Thalassoroseus pseudoceratinae: one gene and its partner. The protein of the gene in region 2 interacts with the protein of the main gene of each other region in a pairwise test. Links are inferred from orthologs where the notes say so. Each region holds a gene or a part of one and is shown on either strand. Other genes may lie near its edges.

The links.
Region 1: the proteins of rho (region 2) and nusG interact in binary tests that used the Escherichia coli proteins (3 or more experiments, as listed by UniProt). The link is inferred for Thalassoroseus pseudoceratinae from one-to-one orthologs.

The regions. Positions count from the first base shown.
Region 1 is NZ_JAALXT010000006.1:440,723-445,597, forward strand. What follows is about bases 914-3,904. They hold nusG (transcription termination/antitermination protein NusG), read left to right. Parts: upstream 914-2,091; coding sequence 2,092-2,718; downstream 2,719-3,904. Other genes in these bases: tuf (elongation factor Tu), read left to right, coding at 914-965; rpmG (50S ribosomal protein L33), read left to right, coding at 1,088-1,255; secE (preprotein translocase subunit SecE), read left to right, coding at 1,529-1,966; rplK (50S ribosomal protein L11), read left to right, coding at 2,952-3,377; rplA (50S ribosomal protein L1), read left to right, coding at 3,550-3,904. Also shown: more of tuf, read left to right, coding at 1-913; more of rplA, read left to right, coding at 3,905-4,254; rplJ (50S ribosomal protein L10), read left to right, coding at 4,328-4,855. UniProt on the Escherichia coli protein: Part of the processive rRNA transcription and antitermination complex (rrnTAC). The complex forms an RNA-chaperone ring around the RNA exit tunnel of RNA polymerase (RNAP).
Region 2 is NZ_JAALXT010000003.1:1,087,250-1,091,990, reverse strand. The notes cover bases 1-2,857. They hold rho (transcription termination factor Rho), read left to right. Parts: upstream 1-639; coding sequence 640-2,076; downstream 2,077-2,857. Other genes in these bases: ribH (6,7-dimethyl-8-ribityllumazine synthase), read left to right, coding at 2,341-2,857; coaE (dephospho-CoA kinase), read left to right, coding at 1-464. Also shown: more of ribH, read left to right, coding at 2,858-2,895; transcription antitermination factor NusB, read left to right, coding at 3,189-3,602; G6R38_RS14235 (cytochrome P450), read right to left, coding at 3,632-4,741. UniProt on the Escherichia coli protein: Facilitates transcription termination by a mechanism that involves Rho binding to the nascent RNA, activation of Rho's RNA-dependent ATPase activity, and release of the mRNA from the DNA template.

The sequences.
Region 1 (4,875 bases), on a different replicon or contig from region 2:
ACTACGCTCACATCGACTGCCCAGGTCACGCCGACTACATCAAAAACATGATCACCGGTGCCGCCCAAATGGACGGTGCGATCCTCGTGGTCTCCGCCGCCGACGGCCCGATGCCACAAACTCGTGAGCACATCCTCTTGGCTCGCCAGGTGAACGTGCCACGATTGGTCGTCTTCCTCAACAAGTGCGACCTCGTCGACGACGAAGAATTGCTCGAACTCGTCGAAATGGAAGTTCGTGAACTGCTCAGCAAGTACGACTTCCCAGGCGACGACATCCCGTTGGTCAAAGGCTCCGCCAAACCAGCTCTCGACAACCCAGGCGACGATTCGGCCAACGCCTGCATCGGCGAGTTGATGGACGCTCTCGACAGCTACATCCCTGAGCCGGCTCGTGCACAAGACAAGCCATTCTTGATGGCTATCGAAGACGTGTTCTCGATCGAAGGTCGTGGTACCGTTGTGACCGGCCGTATCGAAGCCGGAACCATCACGGTCGGTGAGAAGATCCAAATCATCGGACTCAAAGACACCGTCGAAACCACCGTGACCGGTGTCGAAATGTTCCAAAAGACCCTCAACGAAGGGATCGCCGGGGACAACGTCGGTATCCTCCTTCGTGGGATCAAGAAAGAAGACGTCGACCGTGGTCAAGTGCTCGCCGCACCTAAAACCATCAACCCGCACACCAAGTTCGAAGCTGAAGTGTACGTGTTGAGCAAAGAGGAAGGCGGCCGTCACACGCCATTCTTCAGCGGCTACCGACCACAGTTCTACTTCCGCACAACCGACGTGACCGGCACCGCCAACCTGCTCGGCGGAGCAGAAATGTGCATGCCTGGCGATAACGTCAACCTCTCGGTTGAACTTGGAAAGCCGATCGCTCTCCAAGAAAACAGCCGCTTCGCAATTCGCGAAGGTGGCCGAACCGTCGGTTCCGGCGTTGTTACCAAAATCCTCGAATAGTTCGAGTTTGCAAGTCAAGTTGAGCCGCGTTCTCAAGCCTTTTTGAGGACGCGGCTTCGTCTTCGAACTCTCTTCTTCATTGACTCCAATCTGCAAGTTAGTCACTTGCAAGGAAGATAACGATGGCCAAGAGCAATCGACGCGAGTACGTTTGGCTGGAATGCACGGAAACCGGCCTGCGCAACTATCGCGTGGAAAAAATCATGAAGGGTACCGAGCGGCTAGAACTCAAGAAGTACTGCCCGGCCCTCAAAAAGCACACGGTGCATAAAGAGTCCCGCAAGAAGTAGTCAGCCGCACTTTACGCGACCCGAAACGGTGCCCCCTGTTGTCTTGCGATTGCAGATCGGTTCCAGATCGGATAAAGTCAAAGTGCACTGTTTACGGGTGTAGCTCAATTGGCAGAGCAGCGGATTCCAAATCCGCAGGTTGGGGGTTCAAGTCCTCCCGCCCGTGCTTCCCTATCAGTTGGTTATTCTCCAGCCGTTCTAGTGGCTTGCGGTCGAAGAATATTCGCAACAATCACTCGCATGGCTGTTGAGTGTAGTAAGGTCTGAGCAAGAATGGCAAAAACGGCAGAAGCTGGATTCTGGCAAACTCAAACGCAGTTCGGCCTCTATAAACGCAACCAAGGCCGCCTGACCCGCCAACTGACTGCAATTGCCATCGCCCTGATCGCGTTGATCGGCCTGTGGCGACTCTCGCAATTCCTGCTCTCGTACGGATACGAGCGTCCCATCAGCTTGGGGGTCCCGGCGATTTTGGCAGCCGTCTGCCTATGGATGATCTATCGTGCCGTCAACTGGCCGAAGTTCGCTGACTTCCTGATCGCCGTCGAAGCCGAGATGGACAAAGTCACGTGGCCAACTCGAAACGAACTCCAACGAGCCACGACCGTTGTCATCGCCACCATGCTGTTTATCGGCTTGGTTCTTTTGGCATACGACATCTTTTGGGCATGGTTTTTCACGCTGGTCGGACTGTTGGAACGGGCGGTCTAATCGCCTGATGTCTCGGGTGGTTCACTCCACCTGCAAATCGAAAAAGTTCTCGCGTCCCGGTTCTGCTTTGCAAGTTCGGCAAGTCGAATCGGGATCACTGCATAATTACGGATGAGGTCAAAACGATGACCGATGAACATGCCACCCCGGAACCCGCGGCCGAAGACTCCGCTCCGGCTGTGGACACCACCAACGAATCCACTGAAGCACCATCAAACTTTGAATGGTATGTCCTCAAGGTCCAAAGCAATCGCGAAAAGTCGATTAAGGCATCCCTTGAGCGAAGCATCAAACGGGAAGGGTTGGAGGAATACTTCGGCGAAATCGTCATCCCCACCCAGAAGATCAAAGAGAACAAGAACGGCAAACCGCGAGTCGTTGAGCACAAACTGTTCCCCGGCTACATCATGGCCCACATGGAGCTGAACGACGAGACCTGGTATCTCGTTCGCGACACCACCGGTGTCGGCGACTTCACGGGTGCGGCCGGCAAACCCATTCCGATGCAACCCCACGAAGTGGCGGCAATGCTCGGAACCGACTTGCCTCAAGGGACCTCCCAGCCAGAACCACTTACCAAAATCGACTTCGAAGTTGGCGAGATGGTCAAAATCAAAGAAGGCGGTTTCGAAGGTTTCGAAGGAACAATCGACGGCATCGACGAACACAGCGGACGGATTTCGGTCCTGGTCGAAGTGTTCGGTCGATCCACTCCTGTCGAACTGGAACACTGGCAAGCCGAGAAGGTGTAATCGGTCGAAGCTTGTCGCAGTCACTGAATATTGGATTCACACGCTTCGACAAGCTGATGTTTCAAAAAAACCAAAAAAAGATTGCACGCACCCCTTGCGTTTCGTCAGCGAGTCAACAGAATGGCACGCTTCCCGCGAGTTTTGAGTTCAGAACTCGTTTTCACACATTTTGCATCCAACACACCTCACGCCATACTGGCTGGGCGTTGAAGATAGAAAAGAAAATTTGAGTCATGGCTAAGCAGCTCAAGGCCCAAATTAAGGTTCAGGTCGTTGGCGGCCAAGCAACTCCGGCTCCACCTGTGGGGACTGCATTGGGGCCGCATGGTGTGAACATCGGCCAGTTCGTTCAGCAGTTCAACGATAAGACGAAAGATATGGCTGGCACCACGGTGCCCGTCGTCATCTCGGTTTACAACGACCGCTCGTTCGATTTTATCGTCAAGAGCCCGCCAGCTGCAGTGCTGTTGAAGCAAAAAGCGAAAGTCGCCAAGGGAGCTGGTAACCCACGAACCCAAAAAGTGGGTGCCGTCAGCACGGACGACTTGATGGAAATTGCGAAGCTGAAGTTTGAAGACATGAACGCAGGAAGCGTCGAGCAGGCCGCGAAAACAATCGCCGGCACCGCTCGAAGCATGGGGATTGAAGTCGTCGACTAACTCCCCTCTACCCGCCTTCTTTCCCGGAGACCACCTGTCGCAACTGAGCGAAGCTGGTGGAAGAGTGAAAAACACACTCGAACGGTAGGCGAACAACAGAACCGGCAGTCAGAGTTGATTGACGCATCCGGTCTCCGTCTATCGGGTCGAGAGAAGCAAGGTTAAAAGAACGATGGCAAAACGTTCGAAACGCATGGAATTCCTGCGAACCAAAGCGGCCGAAGCGGGTCAAGTCTCGCTCCCGGAGGCAGTCAATGCTTTGAAAGGGCTCGAAGGATCCCTGCCAAAGACGATCAAGCCCTGCAAGTTCGACCAAACGGTTGAATTGGCATTGCGGCTTGGGATTGACCCACGGCAAGCGGATCAGATCGTCCGCGGTTCCATCGTGCTTCCGCACGGGATCGGGAAAAGCCAGCGAGTGCTCGTATTCGCTCAAGGCCCGAACGTTGCGGTGGCCGAAGAAGCCGGTGCCGACCATGTCGGTGGAAAAGAACTGGCCGACAAAATCAAAGACGGCTGGCTCGACTTCGACGTTGCGATCGCCACTCCAGACATGATGGGTGTCGTCGGTCCGCTCGGTCGAGTGCTGGGGCCGCGAGGTTTGATGCCATCGCCGAAAGCGGGAACCGTCACCCAAGACGTGGCCACCGCCGTCAGTGAATACAAAGCTGGGAAGGTCGAGTTCCGCAACGATAGTGCCGGAATCGTCCATTGCGTTGTTGGCAAGATGTCGTTCTCGACGGAACAACTCGCCGAAAACGCCCAAGCGTTCCTCAAACATATTCAATCCTTGAAGCCAGCGTCCTCGAAGGGCGTCTATCTTCGAAGCGTCACCCTGACCGCCACCAATTCCCCTGGAATTTCTGTCGCGGCGTGATCGTCATTGGTACGGTCGACGAGACTTGTGTCCGGTTGTTTTCGGTGCGTGAAATTCAGGCTGTGAGAGTGTCATGAGTAAAGTCATCAAAGGCATGTTGATCGACGAAATTACCGAGCGTCTCGGCGAACACCGAGACATGCTCGTCGTCGATTGCTCGAAATTGGACGCCATCACGTCGAATACTTGGCGGCTGGCACTCCAGAAGAAAGATATCACCGCATTCACCGTGCGAAACACCCTTGCTCGGCAAGCGTTGCACGGCGTGGGCGTGACCTCGCTGGACGATGTCCTCGAAGGCCCGAGCACCTTGGTGTTTGGTGGCGAGGATGTGGTTCAGCTCTCCAAAGAAATCACAAAGTGGGCAGACGAGCTGCAACCGCTCGAAGTCAAAGGCGGAACAGTCGGCGGTCAGTCGCTCGACGCCGATGGCGTGGTGGCACTCAGCAAGAGCCCGAGTCGAGAAGAACTGCTGTCGACAATTGCTGGCACAATTCTCAGCCCTGGTGCGAATTTGGCAGCCGCCCTATTGGGACCGGCCCGAATGCTCGCCAGCCAAGTCAAACAAATCTCCGAAGGCGACGACGGAGACGGCGAATAAGTTTTGGAACAGGCGATCGG
Region 2 (4,741 bases):
GACGAGTTTTTGGCGATTCGCCCGCGTGTCGCGAGCAACTTGACCAACTTGAACGAATCGTTCACCCCCGCATTCGGAAGCGACTTTTGGCTCAGATCAAGACGATCCGCGACAACGAACCAAATGTCCAAGCCATTGTTCTCGATGCTCCAATTTTGTTCGAGACGGGTTGGCACGAATTGTGTGATGCGGTCGTCTTCATCGATGTCCCGCATGACATTCGCCAACAGCGATTGCAAACAGGACGGGGATGGAGCCAAGATGAGCTGATCCGACGGGAGGCCAATCAACTCCCGCTTGAGGAGAAGCAGACACGGTCCGATTGGACCATTCGTAACACTGGCGAACTGGAAGACTCTGCTCGACAGTTCGCAGAATTTTGGAACACGCGTTTTTCTTCACCGCTCAGATCGGCATTTCACGACGATACCGTACTCGAAGAAACGCAGCCATATGTCGAATGAATAGACACCACGAAGCAAGATCAATGGGTACCCCCTTTGAATTGACGATCACCCCAGCCTGAGACTCTCAACTCCTAGCTACTAACCTCCTTCGTTCTGAGCCCGCATTGCTCACAGATCACACGTCGTGATCTGCATCTTGAGCAAATGGCTTCTGAAACCAAGGCCACTCACCATGCCCAAATCATCCAAATCATCCTCTGAAGCAACCGAATCGGCAACCAGCACCGCAATCAAGGACGCACCGTTGAGTGCGGTCCGCCGTTCGTCCCGTCAGAATTCCAGCTCGAACACATCGAGTGGTAGTGGCGGGCGGGATAAGAAGGACACGCCGGATCTCTCAGACTCCGATATCCATATCGCCGAACTCCAGCGGATGACGATGAAAGAGCTGCTGGATCTGGCTAGGAAAGAGGGATTGAGCGAGTACACAGGACTGAAGAAACAGGACCTCATCTTCAAGATTCTCAAAGAACAAACGAAGATGAACGGCCTGATGTTCGGTGAAGGAACACTGGAGATCCTTCCGGACGGATTCGGGTTTCTGCGAAGTCCCGATTATCATTACCTCCCCTGCCCTGACGATATTTACGTTTCGCCAAGTCAAATTCGACGGTTCGGTTTGCGAACTGGGGCGACAGTGGCTGGTCAGATTCGGCCGCCGAAAGAAAACGAACGTTACTTCGCGTTGCTGCGTGTGGAAGCCATCAACGGAGAGGACCCGAACATCCTTTCCGACAAGGTGTTTTTTGACGATCTAACACCTCTACACCCAGAAACCCGGTTGCGGCTTTCGACCGATCCAAACATGCTCAGCACACGGGCCGTTGACATCGTGGCCCCGATCGGCATGGGACAACGCGGTTTGATCGTCTCGCCGCCACGGGCGGGGAAAACCATCCTGCTTCAACAACTCGCCCAGGCAACGCTCAAGAACCATCCCGATGCATACGTCATCATGTTGCTCATCGACGAGCGGCCGGAAGAAGTCACCGAGATGGAGCGGCATGTCAAAGGCCGTAATAGCGAAGTGATTTCCAGCACCTTCGATGAACCGCCGAGTCGACACATTCAAGTCTCGGAGATGGTGATCGAGAAAGCCAAACGCATGGTGGAGTACGGCCACGATGTGATCATTTTCCTCGATTCCATTACACGACTCGCTCGTGCCTGGAACACGGAAGTGCCGCACTCTGGGAAAATTCTGACGGGTGGTGTCGACGCGAACGCATTGCAGCACCCGAAACGATTCTTCGGAGCGGCTCGAAATGTGGAGGAAGGCGGGAGCTTGACCATCATCGCGACGGCTCTCGTCGACACTGGTAGCAAGATGGACGAGGTGATCTTCGAAGAGTTCAAAGGCACCGGCAACACGGAACTGCATCTCGACCGGCGACTCGTCGAAAAACGTGTGTGGCCTGCGATTGATGTCAACAAGTCCGGCACACGTCGTGAGGAATTGTTGATGGATGAAGAGGAACTTCGCCGCGTGTGGATTCTCCGACGAGTCCTGAACGACATGAACCCCGTCGAGGCTATGGAACTGCTGACGAACCGCATGAGACGGACCAAAACCAACGAAGAATTCCTGCTCAGTATGAACCTAGGCTGATTTTGCCAGCGAAAAGAGCTGTCATTCGGTGATGCCGTTTCACCATCGTTGTCATCGATGGCAAAACAGTGATTCATGGCCAATGGTCCCACGGACCTGGCGTAGCAATGCTCTGAGTCAACAATCGGACCGAATGCGTCAGTCGCGGCATCAAAACACGAGCCGCCTTCGGTCATTGCTCTTTGCTTCGTCATTGATGCTCCTGTTCTTGGGCCAAGCCACGTCGGGAAAGACACAACAACCGTCGGATCAGATTGAAGTCGAATGGCTGACTACCGGTTCGTCGAGAAGTTGCTACGATCCACGGGTCCATATTTGATCAAAACATGTCGTGAGGTAACGAAGTTGGCAAACACGATTGAAGGCGAATTATTGGCGAGCGATGGTGCGTATGCGGTTGTTGTTTCGCGATTTAACAGCTTGGTGACGGATCGCTTGCTTGAAGGCGCTTTGGATACGCTCCGCCGACATGGTACGCCGGACGATCGCGTTACGATTGTCCGTGTTCCGGGAGCGTTCGAGATTCCCGTGGTCGCCGATCGCTTGGCAAAGAGCGGCCAGTTCGTTGCCGTGATCTGTCTGGGAGCGGTCATCCAGGGCCAAACCACTCATCATGAGTACATCAATCAACAACTGGCAGCCGGTCTGATGCAAACCAGTCACGAAACGGGGCTACCAGTTTCGTTCGGTGTGCTGACTTGCCAGTCGATGGAACAAGCCATGGACCGAGCCGGCGGCAAAGCCGGGAACAAAGGTGTCGAAGCTACGTTGGCGGCTATCGAAACAGTCAACGTGTTGCGGAAGCTCGACCAAATCTAGCCTTCAAGTATCGGCTTTGTCTGCGGTTCGCCCCGGAAGGACAATTCCGAGGCGATTGGGAATGGCAAACCGCGCTCTAGACAGTTCTGCCGCACCGAGTCAGAATTGAATACAACGCTCAAGCAGTGCGGTGAGACTGTGAATCTGGGGATCGTTGGTCGCCCAGATCAATGATGAAATCAACGATCGTCTTTTTGGAACCAGTCGTCATGGCTCTCTAAGCAGAGCCATGTTGATATGATCTCAGTTAACATCAACTGGACTCGCGCCCCTTGGGGCATTCGGAAGGAATCATGGCTCGTCGTAGTAAAGCCCGTGAAGTCGCATTGCAAATGCTCTATCAAATGGATGTCAATGCGGACACCGACCCCAAATCGGTGCGTTTTCAGATTGCGGAGGAAATTTCCGAACCCGATCTCTGTGAATTCGCCTGGCAGGTCTTTGCTGGCGTGATGGAATGCCGCGCGGACGTTGATGCCCGTTTAGAGACGGTTGCCGAGAACTGGAGTTTGTCCCGCATGGCAATCACGGATCGAAATGCGTTGCGGATCGGAGCCTTTGAGATCTTGCACAGTGACACGCCGTATCAGGTTGCCATCGACGAAGCGATCGAACTGGCTCGGAAGTTTGGCTCAGCTCAGTCTCCGCAGTTCGTCAATGGCTTGCTCGACAAACTTGTGACGGCCGATCGGAAATCGGATCGTTAGACCATCGAGCCGATTGAAATGTAATTGGCCTAAGTCGGCAGTTCCACCATGTCTCTGACGTTGCCCGCGACAGTCCCAACGCCCCTTGCGTAGTTCTCGCCCGTAGGCCGCGTTCGCATGAGCATTCCCTGTTTCGGGATGATGACAATGGTGCCCTGCCGATCGATTGGACGTTCGGGAATAAATTCGAGCTGAAATTTCTGTAGCAGGTGCGAGAGTACGATTTTGATCTCTTGCATCGCGAATCCGGCACCGATGCAAATGCGTTGGCCAGCACTGAACGGGTTATATTCATAACCCGTATAGTGATGATCAGAAAAGCGGCTGGGTTGAAAACGTTCTGGCTCCGCGAAGATTTCCGGCATGTGATGTGTGTGATAGATACTGCCCATCACTTCTGTTCCCACCGGTAATTCGAACCCGCCAAGTTCGGCATCCTGGGCCAACACTCGGCCATTCCATGGGACCGGTGTAATGATCCGCATGCTCTCTTTGATGACTCGATCAAGCAAGGGGAGCCGCTCGAAATCGGATGGCCGAGCCGTCTCCCCGTTCAGCTCACTTTGGAGTTCCTCGACCAGATCGGCGTAGATCTCGGGATGTTGCGAAAGTAAGAAACACGTCCATGTCAGAGCATTCGCACTAGTTTCGTGACCGGCCGCAAACAGAACGTTGACGTGGCCGATAAGTTCGTCTTCCGTCAATGCTGCTCCATCGGTCTCGTCACGAGCCTTGAGCAACATGGAAAGGACATCATCGGCTTTATCTGGTTCTGCCCGACGTCGAGCAATCACGCCCTGAGCCCGGCGATAGGCGATTTCCGAGACCTCAAGGAGCTTGCGATACGGCAACCCCGGTAGATCATACGGAAACAAGCGAACCAATGGATTGCTCACCAGGGCCAATCCGGTTTGCACGCCAGCGGTAAGCTCAGTCCCACCATCCTCAAGGCTTTCACCGAACAGGCACACGCTGGCGATTTCTCTGGCGAGTTCACGCATTTCCACCGCGATATCAAAGGTCTGCCCAACTTGCCAATTCGAAGTCATTCGTTCCGTGACTTCGATCATCGCATCGGCGTAGGTTGCCACCCGATTCGGGATAAAGGCCGGCGCCATCATCTTTCGTTGTCGCCGGTG